4 regions of the Cupriavidus sp. USMAHM13 genome follow, and region 4 is predicted to be linked to each of the others. Evidence: predicted binding sites of a transcription regulator. Region 4 holds the regulator's gene; each other region holds the start of a gene.
The links. Region 4 encodes HrcA, which represses chaperone genes, less so after heat shock. Its sites were predicted from a motif close to TTAGCACTCNNNNNNNNNGAGTGCTAA; they were not measured.

Region 1: a site for HrcA is predicted at 5,639-5,665, ahead of groES (co-chaperone GroES). Genes of this name have one in related genera too.
Region 2: a site for HrcA is predicted at 2,915-2,941, ahead of rpoH (RNA polymerase sigma factor RpoH). Genes of this name have one in related genera too.
Region 3: a site for HrcA is predicted at 4,482-4,508, ahead of groES (co-chaperone GroES). Genes of this name have one in related genera too.

Annotation. Positions count from the first base shown of each region.
Region 1 is NZ_CP017751.1:1,522,701-1,530,484, reverse strand. It holds gene BKK81_RS06675 (glycosyltransferase family 4 protein) at 1-630, shown strand, start outside; gene BKK81_RS06670 (hypothetical protein) at 647-2,332, shown strand; gene BKK81_RS06665 (methyltransferase family protein) at 2,649-3,278, shown strand; gene groL (chaperonin GroEL) at 3,478-5,121, opposite strand; gene groES (co-chaperone GroES) at 5,259-5,549, opposite strand; gene BKK81_RS06650 (TetR/AcrR family transcriptional regulator) at 6,007-6,741, opposite strand; gene mhpA (bifunctional 3-(3-hydroxy-phenyl)propionate/3-hydroxycinnamic acid hydroxylase MhpA) at 6,828-7,784, shown strand, end outside.
Region 2 is NZ_CP017751.1:919,264-927,047, reverse strand. It holds gene BKK81_RS04185 (fumarylacetoacetate hydrolase family protein) at 1-377, opposite strand, end outside; gene ybiB (DNA-binding protein YbiB) at 722-1,732, shown strand; gene BKK81_RS04175 (pirin family protein) at 1,785-2,663, opposite strand; gene rpoH (RNA polymerase sigma factor RpoH) at 3,075-3,953, shown strand; gene BKK81_RS04165 (SCO family protein) at 4,082-4,645, opposite strand; gene BKK81_RS04160 (heme o synthase) at 4,857-5,792, opposite strand; gene BKK81_RS04155 (COX15/CtaA family protein) at 5,789-6,892, opposite strand; gene BKK81_RS04150 (SCO family protein) at 6,930-7,604, opposite strand; gene BKK81_RS04145 (SURF1 family protein) at 7,612-7,784, opposite strand, start outside.
Region 3 is NZ_CP017751.1:2,510,441-2,518,224, reverse strand. It holds gene BKK81_RS11075 (FAD-binding oxidoreductase) at 1-31, opposite strand, end outside; gene BKK81_RS11070 (transporter substrate-binding domain-containing protein) at 52-933, opposite strand; gene BKK81_RS11065 (transporter substrate-binding domain-containing protein) at 1,018-1,854, opposite strand; gene BKK81_RS11060 (LLM class flavin-dependent oxidoreductase) at 2,192-3,556, shown strand; gene BKK81_RS11055 (nitroreductase family protein) at 3,607-4,206, opposite strand; gene groES (co-chaperone GroES) at 4,572-4,862, shown strand; gene groL (chaperonin GroEL) at 4,985-6,619, shown strand; gene BKK81_RS11040 (alpha/beta hydrolase) at 7,010-7,784, shown strand, end outside.
Region 4 is NZ_CP017751.1:1,940,038-1,947,821, forward strand. It holds gene recN (DNA repair protein RecN) at 1-600, opposite strand, end outside; gene BKK81_RS08520 (NAD kinase) at 684-1,601, opposite strand; gene hrcA (heat-inducible transcriptional repressor HrcA) at 1,714-2,748, shown strand; gene hemH (ferrochelatase) at 2,826-3,941, shown strand; gene BKK81_RS08535 (RNA-binding S4 domain-containing protein) at 3,938-4,333, shown strand; gene BKK81_RS35960 (hypothetical protein) at 4,354-4,509, opposite strand; gene grpE (nucleotide exchange factor GrpE) at 4,777-5,325, shown strand; gene BKK81_RS08550 (thioredoxin family protein) at 5,462-5,899, shown strand; gene BKK81_RS08555 (phospholipase A) at 5,910-7,187, opposite strand; gene BKK81_RS08560 (DUF1841 family protein) at 7,310-7,741, opposite strand.

The DNA of each region.
Region 1 (7,784 bases), 420 kb from region 4:
TGCCGGGGCCGCCTGATTCCCAACGGCCTCGACCTTTCCACGTTCTCCCCGATCGCCGACGCGGCGCGTGCGCAGTTGCGCGCCAGGCTGGACATTCCCGCCGGCCGCCCATGCCTGCTCTTCGTCGGCCGCTTCGTCGAGAAAAAGGGCCTGGCTCTGCTGGAGAAACTGACGGCGCTGCTGCCGGATGCCACCTGGATCTTCGCCGGCAAAGGTGAAATGGATCCGGAGAGGTGGGCACGCGGCAATGTCCGGGTGTTCCGTGATCGTGCCGGCGCCTCGCTGGCCGAACTCTATCGCGCCGCCGACCTGCTGGTGCTGCCGAGTACCGGCGAGGGCTTTCCGCTGGTCGTGCAGGAATCGATGGCCTGCGGCACGCCAGCCATCGTCGGCCGCGACACGGCTTCTGCCCTGCCTGGCCTCGACCAGGTGCTGTTCTCCGAGACCGTCGATGCCGATCACGCATTGCCGGCCTGGCATCGCCACCTGACGGCACTGCTCGCCGACCCGCAGCGGCTCACCGGACGGCGCCGCGAAGTCGCCGACTGGGCCGCCATGCATTGGTCCTGGGAACGCTGTGCCGATGCCTACTGCGAAGTCATCCGCGAAGTCCTCGAGCGTCGGAGATGAATCTCGGAGATGAATCATGGCGACCGCTGAGAATGCCGAACCCGATGCCCGCACCCCGGTGTCTCCTGCGACGCGGCTGGCCGTCTGGACAGGCATCGTCGGTGTCCTCTGCACACTGCTGCTCGCGATCGAGCCGCACGTGCCGGGCCGGATGTCGATCTTCTTCCATCTGCTCTACACCTATGATCGGCCGGTCGCCGAGGCGAGTGTGTTGCTGGTCCCGCTGGCCGCCGCGCTCGCACCGTACTGCGGCCGCATGGCCGCCGTGGCCGCCGCGTGCGGGCGCCACCCGTGGCGCGCCGCAGCCTTGACCGGCATCGTGTTCGCGCTGGGCGCACGCTATGTGTATCACGCGCATCCGCTCTCGATGGACGAGTACGCTGTCTGGTTCCAGAGCCGCCTCTTCGCCAACGGCGCCCTGTCCGCACATTTCCCGCCATCGTGGCTCGACCGCCTCATCTATCAGCCGTTTCAGAATTACTTCCTGGTCGTGTCGCATACCAGCGGCAACGTGATCTCCGCCTACTGGCCCGGCTTCGCCCTTCTGATGGCGCCGTTCAGCCTGGCCGGCGCCGAATGGCTGTGCAATCCGGTGCTGTCGGCACTGACGGTGGTCGCCATCGCGCGCACCTGCCGCCTCGTGTTTCCGGAAAACGAGGCGATAGCCGGCTGGGCGATCCTGTTCACCGTCGCCTCCCCGGTGTTCGCGGGCTCGGGTATTTCGTACTTCGCCATGACCGGCCTGCTGCTGGCCAATCTGGTGTTCACCTGGGGCTTCCTGCAACCGACCACGCGCAGCCTGTTCCTCAGCGGCGTGGTCGGCTCGATCGCGCTGACCTTCCACAATCCGCTGCCTCACACGTTGTTTGCGCTGCCGTGGCTGATCTGGTTCCTCGGCCAGCGGCCGCCGTCGCGACACGCGGCGGCACTCCTCGCCGGCTACTTGCCGCTCACCGTGCTGCTCGGCCTGGGCTGGGTCCTGGTCACGGCTCATGTCGGCGCCGACGTGGCCGGCCCGGCGACACATCCACCGTCCCAGGGCTTCCTGGCCCGGGTCGCGTCGGTGTTTTCCCTACCCGACGCATCGATCCTCATCTCCCGCGTGGCCGGCACCATCAAGCTATGGGTCTGGGCAGTGCCGGGTCTGCTGGTGCTTGCTTGCATGGGCTACGCGCGCTGGCGGGAGAGAGCCGCCGTGCAATTGCTCGCCGCCTCGGCCCTCGTCACCTTCCTGGGCTACTTCTTCGTTCCGTTCGATCAAGGGAACGGCTGGGGATACCGCTATTTCCATCCCGCCTGGGGCACCCTGCCGATCCTCGCGGGCGCCGCGGTCGCCGGGGAATTCCGCCACGACGGCGGCAAAGCGTTTTCGGCCCTTCGGAACCTGGCCGGGGCCTTCGTCGCAGGCAGCGTGCTGATCCTGGTGCCGTGGCAGCTGCGGAACATCGAAACGCACATCAGTGCCCAGCTGGCGCGGCTACCCGACACACCAGCGGACCGGCGCAGCATCGTGTTCCTGTTCGTCGATCGCAACACGGTCCTCGACGACCTCGTGCAGAACGACCCCTTCCTCCGGGGGCGATCGGTCCGCATGATCGGCAGGGGCGAACAGGAAGACGGAAAATTCCTGCGCAACGCACACATCGCTGCAACCCCGCTTCCCGCCACCGAACTCGGGCAAGTCTGGCTGATCGGGCCATGAAGCATGGCGCCGCCACGGCTGCCACGGCCGGGCGCGCGAACGTGAAGGACGGCCGATCGCTTGCACGCGGAATGGCCAGGGCGGGGGCTGAAGCGCCGATACAACGATGCACGGAAGCTGTCCTGTCGGCTTGGCTTCACGACGGTAATATGGAGGCTGTCAGCCCTTGCGACGCCGCAAGTGGAACAAGAACAGAACAGCTTCCGGTGAGATCGGCGGGCAGCGCACGGCGCGGTCCCCCAGGCCGGCCCATCGACGGGGAAGGAAACTCCACACCATGCCAGAACGTCCGCCCACGGACGCAGGAACCGTTGCCGTGCCCAGGCCTCTCGGCCTGCGCGACTACGCCGTGGAAGCCGCGCTGCGGCTCGCCACCTCGCTGCTGTTCGCCGCCTTCGCCTATGCCGCCGCGCAGCAATGGCTGGCCGACCCGAGCCGCATCACGCTGCTGCTGATCGTGCTGGCGGAGTTCGTCACCATCGCCATCGCCCTCACGGCGCGGGTACCGGAGAAGCGCGACTGGAGCCCGATCTCCGTCGCCTGCGCGATCGCCGCCACCTACTACTTCCTGTGGATCCAGCTGGCGCCGGGCATCCACCTCGTGCCGGAAATGGTCGGCGTGGCCCTGCAGGCCGCGGGCATCCTGCTGCAGATCGGCGCCAAGCTCACGCTGCGGCGTGCCTTCGGGCTGCTGCCGGCGAACCGGGGCATCGTCTCGGGCGGCCCCTACCGCCTCGTCAGGCACCCGATCTATCTCGGCTACTTCATTTCCTACATCGGCTTCCTGCTGGTCAACTTCGGCCTGCAGAACCTGCTGGTGTACGCCGTGCAGCTGGGGCTGCTGGCGGTGCGCGCGGTGCGCGAGGAACGGCTGCTGAGCGCGGATCCGGCCTACCGCGCCTATCAGGACAAAGTGCGCTACCGCGTCGTGCCTGGACTGTTCTGAGGCGCCGGCCCGGCATCCAAAGGCCGGCGCGGAGCCTCGCGCCCCTGGATGCCGCGCCCGAAGCCGGCCCGCCGCCGCGCACTCCCCTCTGCCGGCGGCATACGCAGGACGCGGCGGCCGCCCAAACAAAAACCCCCGCGGGTTCGCACCCGCGGGGGTTTTTTTCAGACAGGCTGCCGAAGCCGGCAGTCCGGCAGATTTACATCATGCCGTCCATGCCGCCCATGCCGCCCATGCCGCCCGGCATTGCCGGAGCCGACTCTTCCTTCGGAGCTTCGGCCACGGCGCAGTCGGTGGTCAGCATCAGCGAAGCCACCGAAGCGGCGTTCTGCAGCGCGGTGCGGGTCACCTTGGTCGGGTCCAGCACGCCCATTTCCACCAGGTCGCCGTACTCGCCCGAAGCGGCGTTGTAGCCGTAGTTGCCCTTGCCTTCGATGACCTTGGCAACGACGACCGACGCTTCTTCACCGGCGTTCAGCACGATCTGGCGCAGCGGCTCTTCCATTGCGCGCAGCACGATCTTGATACCGGCGTTCTGGTCGGCGTTGTCGCCGTTCAGGCCAGCGATGGCAGCACGGGCACGCAGCAGGGCCACGCCGCCGCCGGGGACAATGCCTTCTTCCACGGCTGCGCGGGTAGCGTGCAGCGCATCTTCCACGCGTGCCTTCTTTTCCTTCATTTCGACTTCGGTGGCTGCGCCGACCTTGATCACGGCAACACCGCCGGCCAGCTTGGCCACGCGCTCTTGCAGCTTTTCACGGTCGTAGTCCGAGGTCGCTTCTTCGATCTGGGCGCGGATCTGCTTGACGCGCGCTTCGATCGAGGCTGCGTCGCCGGCGCCGTCGATGATGATGGTGTTTTCCTTGCCGATCTCGATGCGCTTGGCTTGGCCCAGGTCTTGCAGGGTCGCCTTTTCCAGCGTCAGGCCGACTTCTTCAGCGATGACGGTGCCGCCGGTCAGGATGGCGATGTCTTCCAGCATGGCCTTGCGGCGGTCGCCGAAGCCCGGAGCCTTGACGGCGGCGGTCTTCAGGATGCCACGGATGTTGTTGACCACCAGGGTCGCCAGGGCTTCGCCTTCGACGTCTTCAGCGATGATCAGCAGCGGGCGGCCGGCCTTGGCCACTTGCTCCAGCACCGGCAGCAGGTCGCGGATGTTCGAGACCTTCTTGTCGAACAGCAGCACGAACGGGGAGTCCAGCTGGACGACTTGCTTGTCCGGGTTGTTGATGAAGTACGGCGACAGGTAGCCGCGGTCGAACTGCATGCCTTCCACGACTTCCAGCTCGTCGGCCAGCGACTTGCCGTCTTCGACGGTGATCACGCCTTCCTTGCCGACCTTGTCCATCGCCTCGGCGATGCGCTCGCCGATCGAGTTGTCGCTGTTGGCGGAGATCGCGCCGACCTGGGCGATTTCCTTGCTGGTGGTGGTGGGCTTGCTCAGCTTCTTCAGCTCTTCCACGGCAGCGCCGACAGCCTTGTCGATGCCGCGCTTCAGGTCCATCGGGTTCATGCCGGCGGCCACGTACTTCATGCCTTCGCGCACGATCGACTGGGCCAGCACGGTTGCGGTGGTGGTACCGTCACCGGCGTTGTCGCTGGTCTTGGAAGCCACTTCCTTGACCATCTGGGCGCCCATGTTCTGCAGCTTGTCCTTCAGCTCGATTTCCTTGGCCACGGACACGCCGTCCTTGGTCACGGTCGGGCCGCCGAAGCTGCGCTCCAGCACCACGTTACGGCCCTTCGGGCCCAGGGTCACCTTCACTGCGTTGGCGAGGATGTTCACGCCTTCGACCATCTTGGCACGGGCGGCGTCGCCGAACACTACGTCTTTAGCTGCCATGTTCTGTTACTCCGAATCTTGGATGGATCCCCCATGCGGGAGACCGGGAATGTTGGATAAGTCTGAGAGACTCAGGCGTCCCGCCGCGGCGGGCGCGTCACAAGCAGGGCCCGGGCGCACGGCGCCCGGCAGCCGCATTACTTGTTGACCACCGCCATGATGTCTTCTTCGCGCATGACCAGCAGTTCCTGGCCATCCACCTTCACGCCCTGGCCGGCATACTTGCCGAACAGCACGCGATCGCCCACCTTGACGTCGAGGGCAATGGAGTTGCCCTTGTCGTCCTTCTTGCCGGGGCCAACGGCCAGCACTTCGCCTTGATCGGGCTTCTCGGCAGCATTGTCGGGAATCACGATGCCGGATGCGGTCTTGGTTTCGTTGTCCAGACGCTTGACGATCACGCGGTCGTGCAAAGGACGCAGATTCATACGGACTCCTTAGTACAAGTGAGTTTTATTTCACAAATTGAGGCCGCCAGCACGGACGGCCAGCAGAATTGGCTCGCCGGATCAAGCTGTTAGCACTCCCACCGGACGAGTGCTAATTATAGGGACGGGGGTTTACGTTTTCAAGACAAGGCCTGAATGGGGGTTTTCCCGGAGAGGCCTTGGATAGGGGTAGGCGGGGGTAGGCAGGTGTCGAGATTCGCTCAGCCTTGAACTTTGTTCACCCGACTTTGAACTGACACGCAGCTTGACCCGCCCCTACCACGGGTTCCATCCATATCCCTTCGATGTCGCCCGGCCTGCCCATCAGACCGGCGCAGGTCACAACCCCGGCCACGGAGGCGGCCAACGCCGACACTGCGGGGCAGACGCGGGCTAGCGGCATTGGCGGGCGGAACTGGCGGCATCAGGTTCACGAGCCCTGGATATAGGTCAAGGGCTACGGTTTCGCTGCTTCCAACGATTTCAGGCTGTCAGGCAGCTCGATCTCCGGCAGCGGCATGTCGTTGAGCCGCTCGATAGTCGATGGCGCAATGCCCAGTGCGGCCAGTACGAGACGCATCAGGTCTCGCAAGTGCTGGCGCTCCGCCGCGCCGGATAACACCGTCTCGATGCTCTGGTAGATCGCGCCTACCACGAGATCCCTGGCCGCGCGGTCGTGCGTGAAATGCGCCATGCCTCGTTCGCGCGCGCTGACGAGATCGCGCGGCAGGTAGATGTCAGTCAGGCGCCCCGTCGCCTCGCTGCGCCCCCCTGCCCGCGCGATGAACCTGCCCCAGGCCGGATGGCATACGGCCACTTCCATGTAGATCAGGCACCCCACCCAGACCCGCTCGACCGGATCGTCGATCTGTCGCACACAGTCCTCGATGCGGGCGATCACCGCGTCGCTCAATTCCGACGTGACGGCGGAAAGCACTTCGCTGGTGGTCTTGAAGTAGTTGTAGAAGGTGCCGCGCGCGACGCCCGCCGCGGCGAGGAAGTCGTCGATCGACGCTGCGTCCGGCCCCTTGGCCGCGAACACTTCCACTGCCGCGCTGAGCAGCTTGCGCCGCGTCGACTCGCGCCGTGCCGCGCCGGTCCGCACACGATGATCCTCTTTGGCCGCTTCGCTCGCGGCCAGCCCCGCGCTGTCGCCCGACGCCCTCATCGCGACCCCTCGGGTTTCCCCCATTGCGTGAAGCAATTCGTCAAGTTGACAATAAAGTATGAATTGTACTGATTCGTCATTTTAAGATCTTACCTGATCCGGGAGAAGACATGGAGGCAGACCAGTTCGTGGATGTGGCGATCGTCGGCTATGGCCCCACGGCCCAGTTGCTCGCGCTGATGCTGGGGCGCGCGGGGCGCAGCGTGGCCGTCGTCGAGCGTTGGCCCGATCTCTATCCGCTGCCGCGCGCAGTCCACTACGACCACGAGATTGCCCGCCTCTTCCAGGCTTCGGGTGTCATCGATGATATCAAGCGCATTGCCGAGGCCTCCGACCGCTACCAGTGGTGCAACGCCAACCATGAGGTGCTGATGGACTTCCGCTGGGAGGGCCAGGGTCCGAGCGGCTGGCCTGTCGCCAGCACCTTCGCGCAGCCGGAGCTCGAAGCCGTGCTCGACCGCCACGTCAAGCGGCTGCCGAACGTCACGGTACGCCAGGGCTGGTCGGCCACCGCGCTGCGCGAAGAAGCCGAGAGGGTGGAGCTCGATATCGAGGCCGGCGGGCTGGTGGATGGCCGGTGGGTCGGCAGCGGCGAAACCGGCAGGATCCGCGCGCGCTACCTGGTGGGTGCGGACGGCGCGAACTCGATGGTGCGCAACGCTCTCGGCATCGAGTTCGAGGACCTCGGCTTCGCGTTCGATTGGCTGGTGGTCGACGTGAAGCCCCTGCAGCAGCGCGAGTGGATGCCGAGAAGCTGGCAATTGTGCGATCCCGCGCGGCCCACGACGATCGTCTCGGGCGGCCCGGGCCGCCGCCGCTGGGAATTCATGCTGCTGCCCGGCGAGACCCCGGAGCAGATGAACCAGGATACGGTGGCGTGGGACCTGCTTGCCCGCTGGGACATCACGCCCGACAACGCGCTCCTCGAACGCCACGCCGTCTACACCTTCCGCGGTCGCTGGGCGAAGTCATGGCGCAAGGGCCGCGCATTGCTGGCCGGAGATGCGGCGCACCTGATGCCGCCGTTCGCCGGCCAGGGCATGTGCAGCGGCCTGCGCGACGCGGGG
Region 2 (7,784 bases), 1.0 Mb from region 4:
TTCGATTCGTTCTGCAGGTCGCGCCGGGTCATGTCCAGGCCGACGGCATAGCCGAACACATGGGCCGCGGCATCCTCCACCGCGATGTCCTTGCCGCCCTTGCCGATCGCCACCACCAGCTCGATCTCGAAGTGGCAGTTGGAGGTGCCCGGCGGATAGGGAAACTCACCCTGCACACCATCCGGCACATAGCTGACCGCATCCGACGGCTTGCAGAAAAAGAACGGCGGCTCGCGGTCGGGATCCGAGCCCATTTCGCGCGCGTGCGCAGCATAGTTGCGGCCCACGCAGTACACGCGGCGCACGGGAAAGCTGGCGCTGCTTCCGCGCACGGGCACACCCACCGGGGCCGGCGGGGCGAATACGAATTCGGTCATACATCTCTCCAATCTTGTTCTGTGCCTGCGGCGCGCCGGCACCGGTACCGGCGTCTCGCAAACCCGCCGCGCGGCAGGGCCACAGCATACACCCGCGCGACCCACCGGCCCAGGCAGACGTATGATGAGTACGGGAAAATACGTAAGGCATTACCAGACAATGCCGAGCCATGCCGGACCGCGCCGAACGCCTTCGGCACGGCGTGAAGCTCGACAGGCTCACCGGCACGCGCTGCCACGCGCAGCACAATCCCATACCGCGCGAAAGCACCGGGTGCTGTCCGGCATGCGGCGCCGCAGTTGCGCTGCGCTATCATGAAGCGCATCCCCACGAGCGCCGCATCATGACCCAGCCCGCCACCACCGCAAGCCACGCCACGCCCTTTCCAGCGGCGAAATACATCAAGGAAATCGGGCGCGGCGCGCAGGGCGCGCGGGCCCTGCCGCGCGATGACGTGCGCACGCTGTTCGACGCCATGCTCGCCGGGCGCGTCTCCGACATCGAACTGGGCGCCATCCTGATGGCCTACCGCATCAAGGGCGAAGCGCCACACGAGCTGGGCGGCATGCTAGAGGCCGCCCATGCGCACTGCGCGCCGCTGCCGGCGCGGCCGGATGGACCGGTGGTAGTGATCCCGAGCTACAACGGCGCCCGCAAGCAGCCCAACCTGGTACCGCTGCTGGCCATGCTGCTGGCACGCGCCGGCACCCCGGTCCTGGTGCACGGCATCCGGCACTTCGCCGGACGCCTGACCAGCCTGGCACTGTTCGAGGCACTGGGCGAGCCGCTGTGCTCCAGCACTGCCGAAGCCGCGACACGGCTGCGCGGCAGCGGCGGAGGGCTGCCGCTGGCGGTGCTGCCGATCGACGTCCTGTCGCCGGCACTGAGCCGCCTGCTCGACAAGCGCGACATCGTCGGCCTGCGCAACTCGGCCCACACCGTGGTCAAGCTGCTGCAGCCGGTGGGTGGCCACAGCCCGGCCGAAGCCCTGCGCCTGTACAGCTACACACATCCGGAATACCGCGAGACGCTGACCGACTTCTTTTCGCACGAGCCGGCCAACGTATTGCTGGCGCGCGGCACCGAAGGCGAAGTGGTGGCCGATGCCCGCCGCGGCGGGCGCATCGACTGGCTGCACGACGGGCACCAGCGCACGCTGGTCGAGCCGGCCTCCGGTTCCATTGCCGACGTGCCGGACCTGCCGGCTGGCACCAGCGTCGAGCAGACCGTGGCCTGGATCCGCGCGGTGCTGGAAGGCAAGCTAGCCGTGCCGGCGCCCATCGCGGCCCAGGTCGAGGCCATCCACGCCTGCCTGCGCGATGGCGCGCAGGTGAATTGGGCCAGCCCGGTCTAGGGCTGCACCCTCCTCCAGGCGGCGACGCCGGCCAAGGCTGCCGCCCTGCCCGTCAGGACGGGCGGCGCGGCGGCAGCGGGATGCGTTCGGTCTCGCCTGGCACTTGCGGAAAGAGATTGTCTTCCCAACGCTGCGCCGCCGCCTCGATGGCCTCCTTGCTGCTGGCCACGAAGTTCCAGTAGATGAAGCGGCGGCCGTCCAGCGGCTCGCCGCCGAGCAGCATCACGCGCGCCCGCGTCGTGGCACTCAGTGTCACCGTCTCCCCCTGCACCAGCGTCGCCAGGTGCTCGGCCGGAATGGCCTCGCCATCGACGGCGATGCCGCCTTCGACGACATAGACACCACGCTCCACATGCTCGGGAGGAATCACCAGCGTGGCGCCCGCCTCCATCTCCAGGGCAACGTAGAGCGTACGGCTGAAGACACGCACCGGCGACTCCTGGCCGAAGGCATCGCCGGCGATCACCGTCAGGCGCACTCCGGGCAACTCCAGCCGCGGCAGGCTGGCGGCGCCGAAGTGGTGGAACGAGGGCTCCACGTCCTCGTAGGCCTTCGGCAGTGCCACCCAGGTCTGGATGCCGTGCAGGTGCGGTCCGGCCGGCCGCTCGGATTGCGGCGAGCGCTCCGAATGCGCGATGCCGCGGCCGGCGGTCATCCAGTTGACGTCGCCGGGGCGGATCACCTGCTCGTTGCCCAGGCTGTCACGATGGAGGAATTCGCCCTCGAACAGGTAGGTCACCGTGGCCAGGCCGATGTGCGGATGCGGACGGACGTCCGCCCCCTTGCCGGGCGGCATCGCCACCGGGCCCATATGGTCGAGGAAGATGAAGGGCCCCACCGTCTGCGCGGCCGCCGCGGGCAGGACGCGGCGCACGGTGAAATCGCCCAGGTCCCGGACATGGGGATTGAGCAGGTGTTCGATGACAGACATAGATCCTCCTGGGAATGAATGTACCGTGGAGACGGCATCGGCGAAGTGGCGCATCCGCAGTGTAAACGCCGCTCCCGCCCGCCGCTCCCACTCTATTGGCCGAAAGGGCAGAACCAGGCGGCGATCCGCATCTCTAATGCTAGGCGCGAGCGGGCCCTCGCGCCGGGAAGTGCGTTATGCGCCATACAAATGCATGCTATCCATTCTGAAATAGCAATCGTCTGGAACTATTGACCACATTGCCAGTCGAATTAGCAGTCAACCGGCTTGAGTGCTAATATGTGTTGCAATGCAGTGCGTTTCCCCGAGGGAAACAGCACCCCCGGCAACCCGCCGGCCGGACGCAAAAGGAGCCAATGAGTGAACGCAGTCCTGTCTGCCGATTCGATCCAATCCACCACCCTGCCCGCGATGCCGCAGCGCGGCGCCAGCCTTGCGCTGGCCATGCCCGGCAACCTGGGCAACCTCGACAGCTACATCCAGGCGGTCCACCGCGTCCCGATGCTCTCCGTCGAAGAGGAGCAGCGTCTCGCGCGCGAGTTGCGCGACCATGATTCCGTCGATGCGGCACGCCGGCTGGTGATGTCCCACCTGCGCCTGGTCGTATCCGTGGCACGCCAGTACCTGGGCTACGGCCTGCCCCACGCCGACCTGATCCAGGAAGGCAATATCGGCCTGATGAAGGCCGTCAAGCGCTTCGATCCCGACCAGGGCGTGCGCCTGGTCTCGTACGCCATCCACTGGATCAAGGCCGAGATCCACGAGTACGTGCTGAAGAACTGGCGCATGGTCAAGGTGGCCACCACCAAGGCCCAGCGCAAGCTGTTCTTCAACCTGCGCAGCCACAAGCAGGAAACCCACAACACCTTCACGCCCGAGCAGGTCGAAGCCGTTGCGCGCGAGCTCAACGTCAAGCCCGAGGAAGTGATGGAGATGGAAACCCGGTTGTCGGGCGGCGACCTGGCGCTGGAAGGGCAGGTCGACGACGGCGAAGAGGAATTCGCCCCGATCGCGTATCTGGCCGACAATCACAACGAACCCACCCGCGTGCTCGAAGCCAAGCGCAGCGACCGTATGCAGGTGGAAGGCCTGGAAGAGGCGCTCGGCAAGCTCGATCAGCGTAGCCGCCGCATCATCGAGGCCCGTTGGCTGCACGTCAACGACGACGGTTCGGGCGGCGCCACGCTGCATGAACTGGCCGACGAGTTCGGCGTTTCCGCCGAGCGCATCCGCCAGATCGAGGCGGCGGCCATGAAAAAGATGAAGGGCGCGCTGCAGGCCTTCGCCTGAGCGTCCTTGCCGGCGCCGCGCACAGCGCGTCCGCCGGGCGGAATGGCAAAGGGCCGGTTCCCCGTGAACCGGCCCCTTTCTTTTTCGCTGCCTGCGTTTTCCCCTGCCTGCGCGAGTGCGCGGCGCAATCAGGACAGCAGCAGTTTCAGGTCGTGCGCGATCGGCTCGGGCCCCTGGCCGTGGCGGATGAACAGGCGCAGCCGTCCCTGCGGATCGAACACGTAGCTGCCCGCCGAATGGTCCATCGTATAGTTGCCGGGCGAGGTGCCGGGCACCTTGGCGTAGTAGACCTTGAAGTCCTTGGTGACTTTCTGCAGCGCCGCCTCGTCGGCCGGGCGCATGCCCAGGAAACGCGAATCGAAAGCGGGCACGTATTGCGCCAGCAACTGCTGGGTATCCCGCTCGGGATCGACCGTGACGAACAACACCTGCACGCGGTCGGCATCGGGTCCCAGCGCTTCCATCACGCCCTTCAGTTCGGCCAGCGTGGTCGGGCACACGTCGGGGCAATGCGTGTAGCCGAAGAACATCACGACCGCCTTGCCCTTGAAGTCAGCCAGCGTGCGCACCTTGCCGTGATGATCGACCAGGCTGAAATCCTTGCCGAATTCGCTGCCGCCCGTGATGTCGATGTTCTGGAACTTCGGAGCGGATTGCCCGCAAGCCGCCAGCATCAGAGCCAGCAGCGCCATTGCGGCATATTGCCGCAGGCGGCCGAAGCAGGAGAAAGACGGGAAGGGGCGGGGCTTGGACATTGCAGGGTTCGTCGGGGGAGCGGGCCGGATGCAGGCCATCCGCATGGCCATGCGCTTCCCGCTCGGTTCATCACACTGGCGAGTATCGCCCATCCGCATGCAGGCGCGTCCCGGCGCGACAAAGTGTCGCGCCGGGGGCAGTGCTGGCTCAGAGCGGCAGCACGAACTTGAAATAGTGATCCACCAGCAGCACAGCGAACAGCAGTGACAGGTAGAGGATCGAGAAGCGGAAGGTGCGCTGCGCCAGTTCGTCCGAGTAGTTGCGGTACAGCCGCCAGGAGTAGGACAGAAAGCCGCCACCCAGCACCAGCGCCGCCACCAGGTAGATCAGGCCGCTCATGCCGTAGATGAACGGCAGCAGCGTGGCGGCGATCATCACCAGTGTGTACAACAGGATATTGAGCAGGGTGAAGCGCTCGCCATGCGTGATCGGCAGCATCGGCAGGCCGGACTTGGCGTAGTCGGCGCGGCGGTACAGCGCCAGCGCCCAGAAATGCGGCGGCGTCCAGGTGAAGATGATCAGCACCAGGAACCATGCCTCGGCCGGCACCGTGCCGGTTACCGCGGCCCAGCCCAGGGCCGGCGGCATGGCGCCCGACAGGCCGCCGATGACGATGTTCTGCGGCGTGGCCGGCTTCAGCAGGATGGTGTAGATGACCGCGTAGCCGACGAAGGTGGCCACCGTCAGCCACATGGTCAGGTCATTGGTGAAGACGTGCAGCAGCCACATGCCGGCCCCGCCCAGCACCGCCGAGAACGCCAGCGTCTGTGCCGTGCCGATCTCGCCGGTGGCCGAGGGGCGCCAGGCCGTACGCCGCATCAGCGCGTCGATCTTCTGCTCGACCAGGCAGTTGATGGCGAAGGCGGCGCCCGCCAGCAGCCAGATACCGGCGGCGCCGCCCAGCAGCACCGGCCAGGGCACCATGCCCGGCGTGGCCAGGAACATGCCGATGACGGCGCAGAAGACGGCCAGTTGCGTCACGCGCGGTTTGGTGAGCGCCGCATACTGGCGCGTCATGTGACGCAAGCGGCTGATTGGGTGGGGTTGGGTAGCTGTGGCCACGGGAGGGGTCTTGTCCTTCATGTCGCGCGCGCAGCGGTTGTGGCGCGGGTGGCGGCGCCGGCAGGCCGGGTCGCAAGCCCTATATTGTAATGGAGGCGGACCAGAAGCAGCAGAAGCACCGCCGCCCCACCGTTGTGCGCCACCGCGGCCACCAGTGGCCAGTCGAGCACGATATTGGACAGGCCCGTGGCCAGTTGCAGGGCCAGCACCGCCAGCAGCCAGCCGGCGGCCCGCTCCAGTCCCGCCACGCGGCGCGCACGCAGGGCGAACCAGGCGAGGAAGGCGAGCACCACGAAGGCAAAGCCGCGGTGTACCCAATGGATGGCCACCAGCGCCGCATGGGGGATGTAGTCGCCGTCGGCGGTCATGCCTAGCTGCCGCCACAGAGTGAAGCCATGGCGGAAATCCATCTGCGGGATCCACTGGCCGTTGCACAGCGGGAAGTCGGTACAGGCCAGTACCGCGTAGTTGGTGCTTACCCAGCCGCCCAGGAAGATCTGCACGACCAGCAGCAGCAAGGCGATGCGGGCCGGCCAGCGCAACAGCCCCGCACCCGCGCCCACTCCATGCGGCGGATCGTTGCGCGAGCCGAGCCGAATCAGCGAGGCCAGCAGGCCCATGCCGAGCATCAGGTGGGTCACGACGATGATGGGCTGCAGCTTCTGCGTCACGGTGAAGGCGCCGAAAGCGCCCTGCACGCACACCAGCAACAGCACACTGCTGGCGAACCAGGGTGACTGGCGCAATTCACGGCGCTTGACCCAGGCCAGCACCACCAGCGTGATGATCAGCACGCCCACCGCCATGGCGAAGTAGCGGTGGACCATCTCGATCCAGGCTTTGGCCAGCGTGACAGGTCCGCTCGGCAGAGCCGTCTGCGCGGCGCGGATCGGCTCCAGCGCGGCATGTGGGTTCGAGTGCCCGTAGCAGCCCGGCCAATCGGGGCAGCCCAGGCCGGAATCGGTCAGGCGGGTGAAGCTGCCGAACATGATCAGGTCCAGCGTCAGGAAAGCGGTGATCCAGACCAGCCTGCGGTACTTGTTGCGATCGCCCTTGACGAGCACGTAGGTGAGGGGAATCAGGGCGATCAGGACCCCGATGGTGGCAAGTTGGATCAGCATGGGTGAGACATCGGTTGCAGCAGGCGCATCGGTCCGGTCAGCCGATACGGGAGTACTTCAGCAGTTTCTTGAGGTCCCCGTTGACGCCCTTGGGGTCGGGATCCTTGGGAAAGCGCATCATCAGGTTGCCGAGCGGGTCGACCAGGAACAGCGTGTCCTCGATGCGCCCGCCCGCCTCGGCCGGCAGCCAGCGCCGCGCGGTATCGGCATCGATGCGCAGGAAGCGGGTGCCGGCATAGGGCTCGTTGTAAGCGGCGGACAGGCGCGGGTCGACGGCACCGTTATCGAGGATAAGCCACACCGGCACGATGCGCTCGCGCCCTTCGCCTTGTCCGGCACGCAGCTGGCGCGCCGTGAACAGCTTCCTGGCGCAGGCCTCGTCGCAGCCGGAGGCATCGACGCTCAACAGCAGCCACTTGCCCTTGAAGCGCTCGAGCGGCACCGCCTCGCCGCGCTCGTCGCGCACCTGCACGGCCGGCAGCGGGCGCTGCGGATCGATCAAGGTGCCATAGTTGGTGGTGCCGCCGGCCGGCCGGAACACATAGTAGGTCAGGTAGGAGGCAATCACAGGCGAGGCGCACACCAGCAGCAGGAACAGCATCTGCAGCCGCCCCCTGCGCGTGCGCGCATCGATGCGCGGCCCGGATGCCCGGCCGGAGGCGACCTGGGCCAGTTCGGCCGCGCGCGCGGAAATGGGATCTTGGGTTGGCATGTGTCGCTCAGTTCATTCGTGATGCTTGCGCCGGCGCCGTCGCACGGGAGCGCCGCCAGCCCAGTGCCAGCAGCAGTACGAGGGTCAATGCGGCCAGGCCGAACCACTGGAAGGCATAGCCGTAGTGGCGGTCGGCGCCGGAATCGGCCGGCGCCCAGTCGCGCGCCAGCCCGTCTCCTG
Region 3 (7,784 bases), 570 kb from region 4:
GCAGGCTGGGAAGCAGTTCTTCCATCGTCATGCTTCAGGTGTCCTGGCGCGTCATGGCTTCTTGCCCTCGGTGAAGACGGCGAAGTCAGCGGGCGCGGTGTCGTACCTGCCCTGCTGCGCCCGTGCATTGGCCGGCTTGATGTAGGCGCCGTCGGGCACGCCGGACTTGCGCGCGGTGGCGAGCAGGAAGCCCGAGCGGTGCCAGTCGCGGATCGCCTGGTCGACGAAAGCCACGGTGTCTTTCTCGCCGCGGCGGGTCCAGACCACGGTCGGCGAGGGGATCAGCTGTTCCTCGGTGGCCAGCGTGAAGTCCTTCCATTCCTCGGCGCTGGGGCCGTGCAGGGTGTGGTACAGGGCAGGCTGGATATGGACCGAGGCCGCGCAGGTGCCGCCCTTGAGCGCCAGCAGCGATTCCGGAATGCCGCGCAGGCCCTTGACGATGGCGCCGTAGCGCTCGGCCAGCGGACGGGCGAAATTGCTGCCCTGGGAGACGCAGGCGACCTTGCCGCGCAGGTCTTCCCAGCGCCGGATGCCGCTGCGCCTGGACACCACGGCAGCACCGCCGACCAGGTCGTAGGGGGTCGGCGCGAAGTCGAGGATCTCGCTGCGTTCCTGCGTCCACTGGATATTGGCCACCAGCAGGTCGACCTTGCCGGCCTGCAGGAACTGCACGCGCGTGGAGGCCGTGACGGGCACGGTTTCCAGCGTCACGCCGAGGCGGCGCGCGAGGTCGGCGGCGAGCTCGGTCTGGTAGCCGCCGGTCTTGCCGGTGGCGGTGTCGAGCTGGCCGAAAGGCGGGCTGGCGCCGTCGATGCCGACCGAGAGCTTGCCGCGCTGCTTGATCTTGTCGAGGGTGGCGTCGGCATGGGCCGCGCCGGCGCAGAGCGCCAGCGCGGCGCAGAGAAGGGGCGAAAGAAAACGGGAGGCGGTCATGGCTGCGGGGTGAGGCGGCCTGCCGGCGTGGACGGCGCGGCAGGCGTCAGCGGACGTGCAGGCGGACATGCAGGCGGACGCGAATTAGGAGGACTGCTTGAAGCGGGCCTGCAGTTCGGGCAGCAGGGGCTGCGGCGGCGCGATGCCCAGGCGTTTCTCGGTGGCGATCAGCCAGCCGCTGCGGTGCCATTCCCGCACGATCTTGTCGACCGCGGCGATGGTGTCGGCCTCGCCCTTGCGGGTCCACACTACCGAGGGCGCCGGCAGGATCTCGCTGGGGATTGGCGCTGCGTAGTCGGCCCACTCGGGATTGCCGCGCAGTTGCGGGTGGATCAGCGTGGCGTCGTGCACGGCTGCGACGCACTGGCCGCCGCGCAGGGCCAGCAGCGATTCGGCGGCGGTCTTGTACCCGCGCACGCTGGCACCGTACTGCTCCTGCAGCGGCTTGATATAGCTGCTGCCCTGGGATGCGCACACGGTCTTGCCGCGCAGGTCTTCCCACTGGTGGATGCCGCTGCGCTTGAGGACGGCCGCGGTGCCGCCGACGCGGTAGAAGGGCGTGGGCGCGTAGCCGAGCAGCTCGCCGCGCTCGGGGTTGTATTCCATCGAGGCGATCAGCAGGTCGACCTTGCCGGCCTGCAGGAACTGCACGCGGTTGGAGGGCTGGACCTGCACCAGTTCCGCCTCCACGCCCAGCCGCCTGGCCAGGTCACGCGCCAGTTCCGGGTTCCAGCCGACCAGTTGCTGGGTGGCGGGGTCGACCGAGCCGAACGGGCCGCCGCTGGCGCCGACGCCGATGACCACCTTGCCGCGCTGCTTGATGCGGTCGAGGGTGGCGTCGGCACGGGCGGTGCCCAGGGTCAGCAGGGAGAGCGCGAGCAGCGCGGCGGCACGGCGGGGCAGGGAGGGGGAGCGTGGCATGGTGGCGAGCAAGAAAAAGCAGATGCAGGAGGGGCGATGCTAGTGCCGCCGGGCCCTGCCACGAAGGAAGCATTGCGGATATCGATATGCGCCCGGGCGCGGCGCACCGCGCATATGCAAGCGCGATTTGCTTCGTTGCCGGCGCGTGCCGGCAGGCGCTATGTTGGCGCGCAGCAGCCGGCCCGGACGCCGGCGGGAGGACCGTGCCGGAACGGCCTCCGGCAGCGCGCGCGATGGCCGTCCAGGTCTTGCCCGGGCGGTGGCGCGCGTACCGAATCGGCGGCGCCTGCCCGGGCGGCCCGCCTGAGAACCCAAGGACCAAAGGAGCGCGGCCACCATGGCAAGACGCAATGAGCAGATGCGCCTCGGTGCATTCCTGTACCCCAGCGGGCACCATATCGCCGCGTGGCGGCATCCCGAGGCCAAGGCCGACGCGGGAATCGATTTCCGTCACTATGCCGCGCTCGCCCAGGCCGCCGAGGCGGCCAAGTTCGACCTGGTGTTCCTCGCCGACGGTGTCGGCACGCGCGGCGACGACGTGGAGTTCCTGAGCCGCACCGCGCACAGCTACCAGGCCCAGTTCGAACCCATCACCCTGCTGTCGGCGCTGGCTGCCGTCACCGAGCGCATCGGGCTGGTCGGCACCGCCTCGACCAGCTTCAACGAGCCCTATCACATCGCGCGCAAGTTCGCCTCGCTCGACCATCTCTCGGGAGGCCGCGCGGGCTGGAACCTGGTGACCTCGTCCAGCGAGCACGAGGCGCGCAACTTCAACCGGGTGCGGCACTTCAGCCACGAGGAGCGCTACCAGCGTGCCGAAGAATTCGCCGACGTGGTCAGCGGCCTGTGGGACAGCTGGGAGGACGATGCCTTCCTGCGCGACAAGGCGAGCGGGCGCTACTACGAGCCGGCGCGGCGCCACGTGCTGGGCCACCGCGGCCGGCATTTCAGCGTGCAGGGGCCGCTCAACGTCGCGCGTCCCCCGCAGGGGCAGCCGGTGGTGGTGCAGGCCGGCTCCTCCGAGCCCGGCAAGGAACTGGCCGCGCGCCGCGGCGAGGTGGTCTTCACCGCCCAGCAGACCCTGGAAGATGCTGTGGCTTTCTATGCCGATCTGCAGGGGCGGCTGGCCGGCCACGGCCGCCGGCCCGAGGACCTGAAGATCCTGCCGGGCGTGTTTCCGGTGGTGGGGCACAGCGAGGCCGAGGCGCGCGAGAAGTTCGAGCAGTTGCAGGCGCTGATCGATCCGGTGGTCGGGCTGGCGCTGGTGTCGGCCCTGACCGGGGCGGACCTGTCCGCGTATCCGCTCGACGGGCCCATCCCGGAGCTGCCGCCCACCAACGGCAGCAAGAGCCGCCAGGGCCTGATGCTCGACCTGGCGCGGCGCGAGAACCTGACCATCCGCCAGCTCTACCAGCGCGTGGCAGGCGCGCGCGGCCACTGGCAACTGGTCGGCACGCCGGCGCAGATCGCCGATGCGCTGGAGGAGCGCTTCCAGGCCTATGGCGCGGACGGCTTCAACGTGATGGCGCCGGTGCTGCCCGGCGGCCTCACCGACTTCATCGAACTGGTGCTGCCGGAGTTGCGGCGGCGCGGCCTGTTCCGTACCGACTACAGCGGCACCACGCTGCGCGAGCATCTCGGCCTGCGACGGCCGCCGCATCCGGCCGCGCGGCGACGGGCCGGCGCCGCGGATGCCGCCTGAGCCCGCGCGTGCCAGGCTGCCTGCGCGGTGCGAGGCAACCTGGCCGCCGCTCAGTCTTCGGCGAAGGCAAAGCGCCCTTCGCTGACCAGCCGCGCCAGCGGCAGGCGCTCGTTGGGCTGCTCGCGCGCCTGCAGCGCCTCGGGCAGCAAGGACTTGTCGCCCTGCCGGCCGATGGCCACCACCGCTTCGATGGCGTAGTCCTCGGGAATGCCGAGCGCCTCGCGCAGGCGCGCCTTGTCGAAGCCGCCGATGCCGTGGGCGTGCCAGCCCGCCGCGGTGGCCTGCAGCGCCAGGTTGGCCCAGGCGGCGCCGGCGTCGAAGGAATGCGTGGCGACCGGCTGCGGCTCGCTCTTGCCCGGCGCTGTCCAGGTCTTGCGCGACAGCACCGCCACCAGCACGGCCGCGCGCGCGGCCCAGCCCTGGTTGTACTCCGACAGCGAGGCGAAGAGCGGCTGCCAGTCCGGCGTGTCGCGCCGCGCATAGATGAAGCGCCAGGGCTGCGCGTTGTAGCCGGACGGTGCCCAGCGTGCGGCCTCGAAGAAGCGCAGCAAGGTCTGCGGCGCGATGGCTTCCGCCGTGAAGGCGCGGGGCGACCAGCGCTGCAGGAACAGCGGATCGATGTCGTGGTCGGCTTGGCGTGGCTGGGTCATGGAGGCTCCTTGGGGCGGATGAGGGATAGGGCGGCGGTCGCTGCTGCTGTGGCTTCGATCGCTGCCGCGGTTACCGTGCAGGTGGGAGCCTTGCGCAAGCCCGTGCAAAAGGGAAGCGGGAAATCCGCATGAGCTTGCGAGGAATCCTTCGAACGGTGCACGGCGGCAAGAAGGCACCTGCTGCACGGTGCCATGCCGTGCTGTGTGCTGCGCGACGGGCGCCTATGTAAATGCGAAATGATCAGTTCGCGCGTGCCGGGGGGGCTTCCTATACTTTGGCACTCGTTCGCAGGGAGTGCTGATGGCCGGCACCGCGCCGATCCCGGCCTCCCGCGCCCGCCCGATTTCCCTGGAGCCCAGAACAGATGAGCCTTCGCCCATTGCATGACCGCGTGATCGTCAAGCGGTCGGAAAACGAAACCCGTACCCAGTCCGGCATCGTCATCCCGGACAACGCCGCCGAGAAGCCCGACCAGGGCGAGGTGGTGGCGGTCGGTCCCGGCCGCCGCAACGAAGCCGGCGAGCGTATTGCGCCGGACCTGCGCGTGGGCGATCGCGTGCTGTTCGGCAAGTACGCCGGGCAGGCGGTGAAGATCGGCGGCGAGGAGCTGCTGGTGCTGCGCGAAGAGGACGTGGTCGCGGTGGTCGAGCGCTGAGCGCGTCGCGCGCAGCGGCAAGCCCCACGCAGAACGAAAGAAGCGATCGGGATCATCGGCACGATGGAGAACATCGGCACGATCGGAACCGGATCAGGAAGAAAGGACAAAGGAAAGCAGAGATGGCAGCGAAAGACGTAGTGTTCAGCGACGCAGCACGGGCCAAGGTGGTCGAAGGCGTCAACATCCTGGGCAACGCGGTCAAGGTCACGCTGGGCCCGAAGGGCCGCAACGTGGTGCTGGAGCGCAGCTTCGGCGGCCCGACCGTGACCAAGGACGGCGTGTCCGTGGCCAAGGAGATCGAGCTGCAGGACAAGTTGCAGAACATCGGCGCGCAACTCGTCAAGGAAGTCGCGGCCAAGACCAGCGACAACGCCGGCGATGGCACCACCACGGCGACCGTGCTGGCCCAGGCCATCGTGCGCGAGGGGGTGAAGTACGTGGCGGCCGGACTCAATCCGCAGGATCTCAAGCGCGGCATCGACAAGGCGGTGGCCGTGGCCATCGAGGAGCTGCGCCGCATCAGCAAGCCCACCACCACCAGCAAGGAGATCGCCCAGGTCGGCACCATCTCGGCCAACGGCGAGAGCGCCATCGGCGAGCGCATCGCCGAGGCCATCGACAAGGTGGGCAAGGAGGGCGTGATCACCGTGGAAGACGGCAAGTCGCTCGGCGATGAGCTGGAGGTGGTCGAGGGCATGCAGTTCGACCGCGGCTACCTGTCGCCCTATTTCATCAACCAGCCGGAGAAGCAGATCGTCGCGCTGGAGCAGCCCTACCTGCTGCTGGTGGACAAGAAGATCTCCAGCATCCGCGACCTGCTGCCGGTGCTGGAGCAGGTGGCCAAGGCCGGCCGGCCGCTGCTGATCGTGGCGGAAGACGTCGAGGGCGAGGCGCTGGCCACGCTGGTGGTCAACAATATCCGCGGCATCCTCAAGGTGGCCGCGGTGAAGGCGCCGGGCTTCGGCGACCGCCGCAAGGCCCTGCTGGAAGACATCGCCATCCTGACCGCCGGTACCGTCATTTCCGAGGAGATCGGCCTGACGCTGGAGAAGGCCGGGCTGCATGACCTGGGCCAGGCCTCGCGCGTGGAGATCGGCAAGGAGAACTCCACCATCATCGGCGGGGGAGGCGAGGCGGCGCGCATTCAGGCGCGCGTGCAGCAGATCCGTGCCCAGATCGAGGAAGCCAGCTCGGACTATGACCGCGAGAAGCTGCAGGAACGCGTGGCCAAGCTGGCCGGCGGCGTGGCCGTGCTCAAGGTGGGTGGCGCGACCGAAGTCGAAGTGAAGGAAAAGAAGGCACGCGTGGAGGACGCGCTGCACGCTACCCGCGCAGCCGTGGAAGAAGGCATTGTCCCCGGCGGCGGCGTGGCGCTGATCCGTGCCCGGGCGGCCGTGCGCGGCGTCGCGGGAGCCAACGCCGACCAGGAAGCCGGCGTGAAGATCGTGCTGCGGGCGCTGGAAGAGCCGCTGCGGCAGATCGTCGCCAATGCCGGCGAGGAAGCCAGCGTGGTGGTGGCGCGTGTCGCCGAAGCCAGCGGCAATTTCGGCTACAACGCCGCCACCGGCGAGTACGGCGACCTGGTCGAGGGCGGCGTGGTGGACCCGACCAAGGTGACGCGCACCGCCCTGCAGAACGCGGCGTCGGTGGCGGGCCTGATCCTGACCACCGATGCGGCGGTGTTCGAGCTGCCCAAGGGCGAGGAGCCGAGCGTGGCACAAGGGCCGGGTGCCGGCGCCGGGCTCGACTTCTAGAGCACCCGTCTTTCCCTTTCTCCGCTGTTTCCCCGGGTGCCTGGCAGGCCCCGGACCAACGCCCCCTCGGCTTCGCGGCCCAGGGGGCGTTGTTCTTGCAGGCCTGCGGCGCATCGGCCGGGCTGTCAAGGCTCCGTTCGCGTTTTGCGCGATCATCGCGCAAAATCTGCGTCAGCGGCCGGAATCGGGGTTATTTCGTAATGCCCGCCGCGCCGTTCACTGGCATGATGTAAAAAATCGAACGATCGTTCATAATTCGAACTTCCGGTATGGAGGCGAGATGCCGATCCCGGGGCGGCCGGTGTGCCGGTGCGCATCCCGCCGATGACGTTTGCGTGATCAGATTTCCGTTTGCAGCTTGTCCCGTATATCCGCTTGACCTCGCTTCCCATGTCCGCTGCCTCCTCCGCCACCCCCGGCTCCCCCCAGGCTTCTTCCGACCCGCGGCCCCAGGCCGGCAGGCCGGCCGCCGCGCTGGATCCGCAGGTGGCGCAGCTGCTGGACCTGATCGCGCGCGCCAAGCGCCCGCCCATCAACGCGCTCGATCCGCTCGATGCGAAGATCGCCTACGAGAAGAGCGCCCCCATCCTCGATATCGCGCCGCTGCCCGTGCATCACGTGCAGGACCTGAGCGTGCCGGCACGCGACGGCCATGCCATCGGCGCGCGGTTGTATGCGCCGCGTGAGGCGAGCTGGGCCGACCCGTTGCCGCTGCTGTTGTACTTCCATGGCGGCGGATTCACGGTGGGCAGCCCGGCTTCGCACGATCCGCTGTGCCGGCTGCTGTCCATGCGTGCCGATTGCATGGTGCTGTCGGTGGATTACCGGCTCGGGCCGCAGTGGCGCTTTCCCACGGCGGTCCACGATGCCTTCGACGTGCTGGCCTGGGCCTACGCCGAGGCCGGCGCGCTGGGGGCGGATCCGGCGCGCATCGCACTGGGCGGCGACAGCGCCGGCGGCACCCTGGCCACCGCTTGCGCGGTCGAGGCGCGCCGCCTGGGCCATGCGCCGGTGCTGCAAATGCTGATCTATCCCGGCACCTGCGCGCGCCAGGATACGCCGTCGCACCGGGCGCTGGCGGAGGGCTACCTGCTGACCGCCGAGATGATCCAGTGGTTCTTCGCCCAGTACCTGGACCAGGACTCCAGCCGCGACGACTGGCGCT
Region 4 (7,784 bases):
GTCGAGCTCGCCGACCTGCCACTCCAGGCGCTCGCGCTCCAGCTGCATCTCGCGCGACTGCTGCTCGACCGTCTCGCGCTGGCGCACGCAGGCGCGCCAGGTGCGCCAGGCCTCGGCCACGGCGCCGGCCTGGGCCGTCAGCCCGGCATGGGCGTCCAGCAGCAGGCGCTGGGCATCGGGACGCAGCAATTGCTGGTGGGCATGCTGGCCATGGATGTCGACCAGCTGGTCGCCGACCTCGCGCAACTGCGCCAGCGTGGCGGCGCCGCCGTTGATGAAGGCCTTGCCACGGCCGCTGGCGTCGACCGTGCGGCGCAGCAGCACGGTGCCGCGCTCGTCGCCCTCGCCAGCCAGCTCGCGTTCGCCGAGCCAGGCATCGAGCGCGGGGTGCGTGGCGAAGGTGGCGCTGACGCTGGCCCGTGCCGCGCCTTCCCGCACCACGCCGGCATCGGCGCGCTCGCCCAGCACCAGGGCCAGCGCATCGATCAGGATCGACTTGCCGGCGCCGGTCTCACCGGTGAAGACGGTGAAGCCGGCGGAGAAGTCGAGGTCGAGCGCGTCGACGATGACGAAATCGCGGATGGAAAGGCTGCGCAGCATCGTTCTGGGTGGCGGGTCAGGTGCAGGTCAGGAGCAGGTCAGGTGCAGGTCAGGTGCGAGCAGGGGGCGGAAGGCGAGGCGGCTCAAAGGCGATTGTCTTCCGACGGATACTCGTGCCAGTGCAGCTTCTTGCGCAGCGTGGCGTAATAGTTATAGCCGACCGGATGCAGCAGCTTGATGGTCTTGTCGGAGCGGCGCACCACGATGCGGTCGCCGGGCAGCAGCGAGGTCAGCGACTGCATGTCGAAGTTGACGCTGGCGTCGCGCGCGGTGGCCACCTCGATGGTCACCTCGGCATCGTGCGGCAGCACGATCGGGCGGTTGGACAGCGCGTGGGGTGCGATCGGCACCAGCACCAGGCCGGACAGCGTGGGATGCAGGATCGGGCCGCCGGCCGACAGGGCGTAGGCGGTGGAGCCGGTCGGGGTGGAGACGATGAGGCCGTCCGAACGCTGGTTGTACATGAAATAGCCATCCACCGAGACGGCCAGCTCCACCATGCCGGAAATGCCGGAGCGGTTGACCACCACGTCGTTGAAGGCCAGCGCCGAGAAGATCTGCTCGTCGTCGCGCACCACGCGCGATTCCAGCAGCATGCGCGTCTCCGCCTCGTAGCGGCCGGCCAGCATGTCGGGCAGCACCGACTGGACGTCTTCCAGCGGGATGTCGGTCATGAAGCCGAGCCGCCCGTGGTTGACCCCGATCAGCGGCACGTCGTGGCCGGCGAGCTGGCGGGCGATCCCCAGCAGCGTGCCGTCCCCGCCCAGCACCACCGCCACGTCGGCCTCGCGGCCGATCTCCTCCGGTGCCAGCGCCGGATAGCCGGTCAGGCCGGTGGCCAGCGCGGTATCGCGCTCGAACACCACGTCCTGGCCGTTCTTGAGGATGCAGGAAGCCAGCTCCTCGAGCCGCGCCTCGATGCCGGCGGTGGAGTAGCGGCCGATCAGGGCCACGGTGCGGAAGGGCGCGCGGGCGGCGCCAGGCTTGGGGTGTGCGGACATGCCGGGATTAGACCATACCGCCGTGACCATTGTCAGCATGGCCTGCCGCCGCGGCGGCAGGCCGTTGCGCGATACGCCCCATCCGGTAAAAGTTGCGTAAAATCGGGGCACTATGGATGAACGTTCGAAAACGCTGCTCAAGACCCTGATCGAGCGCTACATTGCCGAGGGGCAGCCGGTCGGCTCGCGGACCCTGTCCAAGTACTCGGGGCTGGACCTGTCGCCGGCCACCATCCGCAATGTGATGTCCGATCTGGAGGAGATGGGTTTCATCTCCAGTCCGCACACTTCGGCGGGCCGCGTGCCCACGCCGCGCGGCTACCGTCTGTTCGTCGACTCCATCCTGACCACCAAGGCGCCCGAGGGCACGCCCGCCCGCAGCGAACTGGCCGAGCTGATCCAGGACCAGCTCAGCGGCCAGCAGCTGGCCCCGCAGCGTATCCTCAGCAGTGCCGCGCGCACCCTGTCCAACCTGTCGCACTTCGCCGGCGTGGTGATGACGCCGCGGCGTGCCCAGGCCTTCCGGCAGGTCGAGTTCATGCGCCTGTCGGCCAAGCGCATCCTGCTGATCATCGTCACCCCCGAGGGCGATGTGCAGAACCGCATCATCCAGACCGAGCTGGCGTATACCCCGGCCCAGCTGGTGGAGGCGGCCAATTTCTTCAACTCCCACTACGCCGGCATGAGCTTCGACGCCGTGCGCGACCACCTGCGCGGCGAACTGCAGGCGCTGCGCCTGGACATGTCGCAGCTGATGCAGGCGGCGGTGCAGGCGGGCAGCGACGCCATGGCCGAGGAGGATGAGCAGGTCTTCATTTCCGGCGAGCGCAAGCTGCTGGAGGTGGAGGACCTGTCGTCCAGCATGGACAAGCTGCGCCGGCTGTTCGACGTGTTCGAGCACAAGACCAGCCTGCTGCAGCTGCTCGATGTATCCAGCCATGCCGAGGGCGTGCAGATCTTCATCGGCGGCGAGAGCCGGCTGGTGCCGCTGGAGGACATGGCGATCATCACCGCACCCTACGAGGTCGACGGGCAGATCGTCGGCACGCTGGGCGTGATCGGTCCGACCCGGATGGCCTACGACCGCGTGATTCCCATCGTCGACATCACCGCCCGGCTGCTGTCCAGCGCACTCAGCCAGAGTTGACGTTCGTCCCGTGCCGGCGCGCGGCGACCGGCCGGGCCCGTACCCGGCGCGCGCGGGCGCGCCAAACCGGAATTGACATGACGTTTTCGCCAGAACCGGCCTACCAGCACGGCCAGGTGACGCGTACCGCGATCCTGCTGGTCAACCTCGGGACCCCGGACGCGCCGACGCCCAAAGCGGTAGGGCGCTACCTGAAGCAGTTCCTGTCCGATCCGCGCGTGGTCGAGATTCCCCGCGCCGCCTGGCTGCCCATCCTGTACGGGGCCATCCTGCCGCTGCGCTCGCGTGCTTCGGCGCTGAAGTATGAGTCGATCTGGCTGCGCGAGGCCCATATGACGGGTTCGCCGCTGCTCGTATACAGCGAGCGCCAGGCGCACGCCCTGCAACTGCTGCTCAACCAGCATGGGCACGAGGTGACCGTGGCCTGCGCGATGCGCTACGGCAACCCGTCGATCGCGTCGGTGATGGAAGCGCTGCGCCGCCAGGGCGCCGAACGGGTGCTGGTACTGCCGATGTATCCGCAATACTCGGCCAGTACCACCGCGACCGCCTTCGACGAGGCCTTCCGTGTGCTGGCCGCCTGGCGCAACCAGCCGGAGCTGCGCCTGGTCAAGCATTTCCATGACCATCCGGCCTATATCGGCGCGCTGCACCAGCAGGTCGGCGCCTATTGGGCCCAGCACGGCATGCCGGACTTCGCGCGCGGCGACAAGCTGATCCTGTCCTTCCACGGCCTGCCGCGGCGCATGCTCGAGCTGGGCGATCCCTATCACTGCGAATGCCTGAAGACGGGGCGGCTGCTGGGCGAGGCGCTGGGCCTGCAGCCCGGGCAGTACCAGGTGACCTTCCAGTCGCGCTTCGGCCGGGCGGAGTGGCTGCAGCCCTATACCGCGCCCACGCTGCGCGAACTGGGCCGGGTCGGCGCCGGCCGCGTCGACGTGTTCTGCCCGGGCTTCCCGGCGGACTGCATCGAGACGCTCGAAGAGATCGCCATCGAGGGGATGTCCGTGTTCCGTGTGGCCGGCGGCAAGGATTTCCATTTCATTCCCTGCCTCAACGATGCGCCGGCCTGGATCGCCGGCCTGGCCGAGATCGCCTTGCAGCACCTGCAGGGCTGGGATCTCCGTGCGCCGCATCCGCACGAACTCGAAGCCCGGCGCACGCGTGCCCAGACCCGGGGGGCTGCCGCATGAATGTCAGTTTCGAGCCGGAGGCACGGCTGCGCATCGACAAGTGGCTGTGGTGCGCGCGCTTCTTCAAGACCCGCTCGCTGGCAGCGGAGGCTGTCGAGCGCGGGCGGGTGCAGGTCAACGGTCAGGGCTGCAAGAGCTCACGCGAGGTGCGGCCGGGCGACACGGTGGTGTTGGAGGCGCATGGACAGCGTTGGGAAGTGCTGGTGAAAGGCATCGCGGCGGCACGCGGGCCGGCGCCGGTGGCGCAGTCGCTCTACGCCGAGAGCGAAGCCAGCCAGGCGCGTAGGCAGGTCGAGGCGGAGCGCCGCCGCCTGCATAGCGAACCCGCCGCGCAGTGGCACGGCAGGCCGACCAAACGCGATCGGCGGCGCATCGACGGACTCGGAGACTGAGGCGGATCGTGCCGACCCGCTCAGCGCAGGTGCTGCACGATATAGTGCTTGAAGATGGCCTTGCCGCTGCCGTATTCGGTGTCGCGCGGCGTCAGCGCGCCGGACGCGCAGATGAAAACGGTCATCGCCGACAAGGCGGCGAGCAGGCAGATCGCGATGACAGGCAGTTTATGCATGGCAATCCCTTCGGCATGGACCCGCAGGCAATGCATCCGCGCCCCCCGTTATTTTTATCACTTTATTCAAAACCATCTTAGTAGGTGCGGTGCAGCATGGCAACACGGCGTTGATTGCACTGGACGGGGCTTTGTAACCGCGTGTTTCAACGGCTGCCGGCGCGACTCTTGAAAATCGCCCGGCTGCCTCCAGTTGGGGGTTAGACTTGCCGATTGACCTCCCAACGGCCGCGCCAGGCGCGTGCCGTGCTTTATTTACGGATCGACATGGAAGAACATAAGCAGACGCCATCCCCGACGACGCCCGCGGGCGAGGACACCAGCAACGCGGCGCCGGCCCAGGCCGAGGCCGCCGTGGTGGAGGATGTGGCGGCACAGATCGCCGCTCTCGAGGCCAAGGCGCGCGAGCACTACGACATGTACCTGCGCGCGACGGCCGAGGGCGAGAACATCCGCCGCCGTGCCCAGGACGACGTGTCGAAGGCCCACAAATTCGCCATCGAGAGCTTCGCCGACTACCTGCTGCCGGTCATGGACAGCCTGCAGGCGGCGCTGGCCGACGGTTCGGGCGACATCGCCAAGCTGCGCGAAGGCGTGGAACTGACCGCGCGCCAGCTCAGCAATGCCTTCGAGAAAGGCAAGGTTGTCGAACTCAACCCGGTCGGTGAAAAATTCGACCCGCACAAGCACCAGGCCATCTCGATGGTGCCTTCGGAGCAGGAACCCAATACGGTGGTGGCGGTGCTGCAGCGCGGCTACCTGATCGCCGATCGAGTGCTTCGTCCGGCACTCGTCACGGTGTCCGCCCCGAAGTAAGCCACGCGCAGGGCGCGCCGGTCGCGCCGCGGCGCGGGCGCCCCGCGGCGCCAGCAAGACGCCCGGTGCCGGCAGGCCCGGGCGTTTTTTCATGCCGGTCGCCGCCTCGGGCGGCTTTTCCCCGGGAGGGAATCCCATGTGCAGCGACACCAGCCGGCCCGATCGCCGCGAGCAGCGCGGAGGTCCCGAGCATCTCGACCATCGCGCCTTCGACCTGCTCGCCATGCAGGAAGTGGACGGGAGCACCATCGATGCAGCCCTTGCCGCTGCCGGCGAGCGGATGGTCTGCCTGTTCTGCTGGGGCGTCGATTGTTTCAACTGCGAGATGGCCAAGCGGGCCATGCTGGCCAATCCCGAGCCGATCCGGGCGCTCGATCTCCATTGGCTGCACGCCAATGTCTATGCGCATCCCGAACTGGGGCAGCGCTTCGGCCTGCATGGCATTCCGGTCTTCCTGTTCTTCCAGGGCGGCAGGAAACTCGGACGGGCCACCGGCTGGCACGGCCACGGCCAGTTCGCCGCCGCCGTCGCCAATGCGCGCCTGAAGGCCGCCGGCAAGCCGCTCGCCGGCTGAGTGCCGCGGTTCAGCGCGACAGCGCGTAGCCGATGCGGAACTGCCAGGGCGAACGGCGGTTATAGTCCAGCAGGTCTTCGCCATAGCCGATGAAGTACTGCGCCATCAGGTAGCCGGCAGTGCCGGGGATCAGCCGTGCCAGCGGGTAGGTGGCGCGGGCTTCGAGGCTGCCGTAGTCGCTGCGCGTGCCCTTGCGCAGGATGGCGGCGAGCTCCCAGTCGTCGGGTTTGCCGTAGGCCAGGTGCAGGTCCATGTAGCCCCGGTAGCGGCCGATGTCGGCGTTGTCGCTCTTCTCCAGGTAGTAATAGAGCTTGGGAGCCACGCGCCAATGCCAGGCGGCCTGGTCCCCGAGGAAGAAGGTCGGGGTGACGAAGACGGTGTTGATGCTGCGCGACTGGGCGCCATCGCGCCCGTTTGATTCGTGCTCCAGCCCGGTGGCCAGCGACAGCCGCGACAGCAGCGGACCCTTGACCCCGGTGTCGGACAGGTAATAGAAGACGCTCGGCCGGTAGCTGGTATCGCGGAACGGGGCCGACGGCTGGGACAGGTCCCAGATCGAAGTCTGCGTGTAGGCGAAGTACAGATTGTCGAGCAGGCGGCGCGAGGCCGGATCCTTGCCTTCGAAGATGCGGTACTTGAAGCTGAGCTGGAACTTGGCATTGGCGCCGTCATGCGCCCCGAGCAGCAGATACATCGGCTCATGGACGGAAAGCCGGGCGTTATCGCGCAGGTCGGCCGGCGTCGGTGCGGGCGCGCCCTGGGCCACCACCGGCATGGGCGCGGCGGTGGCTGGTGCGGTGGGGCCAGCGGCCGCGGCCGCCGGGCCGGCCCGTTCGTCCGGCTGCGATGCCTGGTTCAGGGTGACCAGTACCGGCGCGGCGTCGACGCCGACCACGTCGAGACGGACCTGGCCACGCAGCGTGGACGGCCAGGCCGCGGCGTAGTCCACCGTGTGGCTCTCCCCCTGGCGCAGCCTCAGCGTGGCTGCGCCGCCGCCGTTCCGGCGCAGTGTCAGGGTCTGCGGCGCCTGCATCTCGCCGGCTGCCATGACTTCCAGCGTATCAGGGATGGCGTAGAGGCGGCTGCCCTGGTCGGCGCGGAGCAGCAGCGTCAACTGCAGGGGCCGGGTGCCGTCGACGACCCGGGGCGGTTGCAGCAGGGAAACTGCGGCGGCGCCGGCCAGCGGCCAGCCGCCGAGCAGCAGGGTGAGCAGGGCGGCGTGCGCGCCGGGGAAGTGCCGGGAGGGGCGGTGCGCTTGCGAAACCCCGAGACATGATTTCCTGGTCATATATCGGATCCGCCACGCCCGGCCGGGGAGGCGCAGCCACGGCGGCAGGTTGCAATGGGCGCAAGCGTAACATGGCCGCGTTGCGGTGCACTCAGGGACCGTGCACCCGGTGCGATGCGGGCTCAGCGGCCGGCGCGGCGCCGGATGCTGTCGACGTAGCGCTCGCCGTCGGGCGGCTGGCCGGTGCGCTGCGCCTGCCACAGCATCTCGCCCAGGCATTCCATGATCTGGTGCTGGGCCTCGTGCGGCGAATCCAGCCGCTGCGACAGGGTCTCGTAGGCCTGGCGGATGCCGGGCGGCTGGTCGATCGAGACCTGCTCCGAGATGGACAGGTGCATCGACAAGTGGAGGAAGGGGTTGGTCTGTCCGCGTTCCGGCGTGAACTGCTCGGCCAGCGCGCCTTCGGTATCGCTGAGCAGCGCGTGGTACTCGGGGTGCTGCTCGATCCAGTCTGCCGCGATAGCTTCCAGCGGCGTCAGGACAGTGCCTTCAGTGTGCTTGCGCCAGGCGTCGCAAAAGAACCGGCGGACTTCTTCTCGGGAGGGATTGAACATGGTGGCGCTATTGTAGACGAGCGGCGCCGGCCGCGCCGGCACC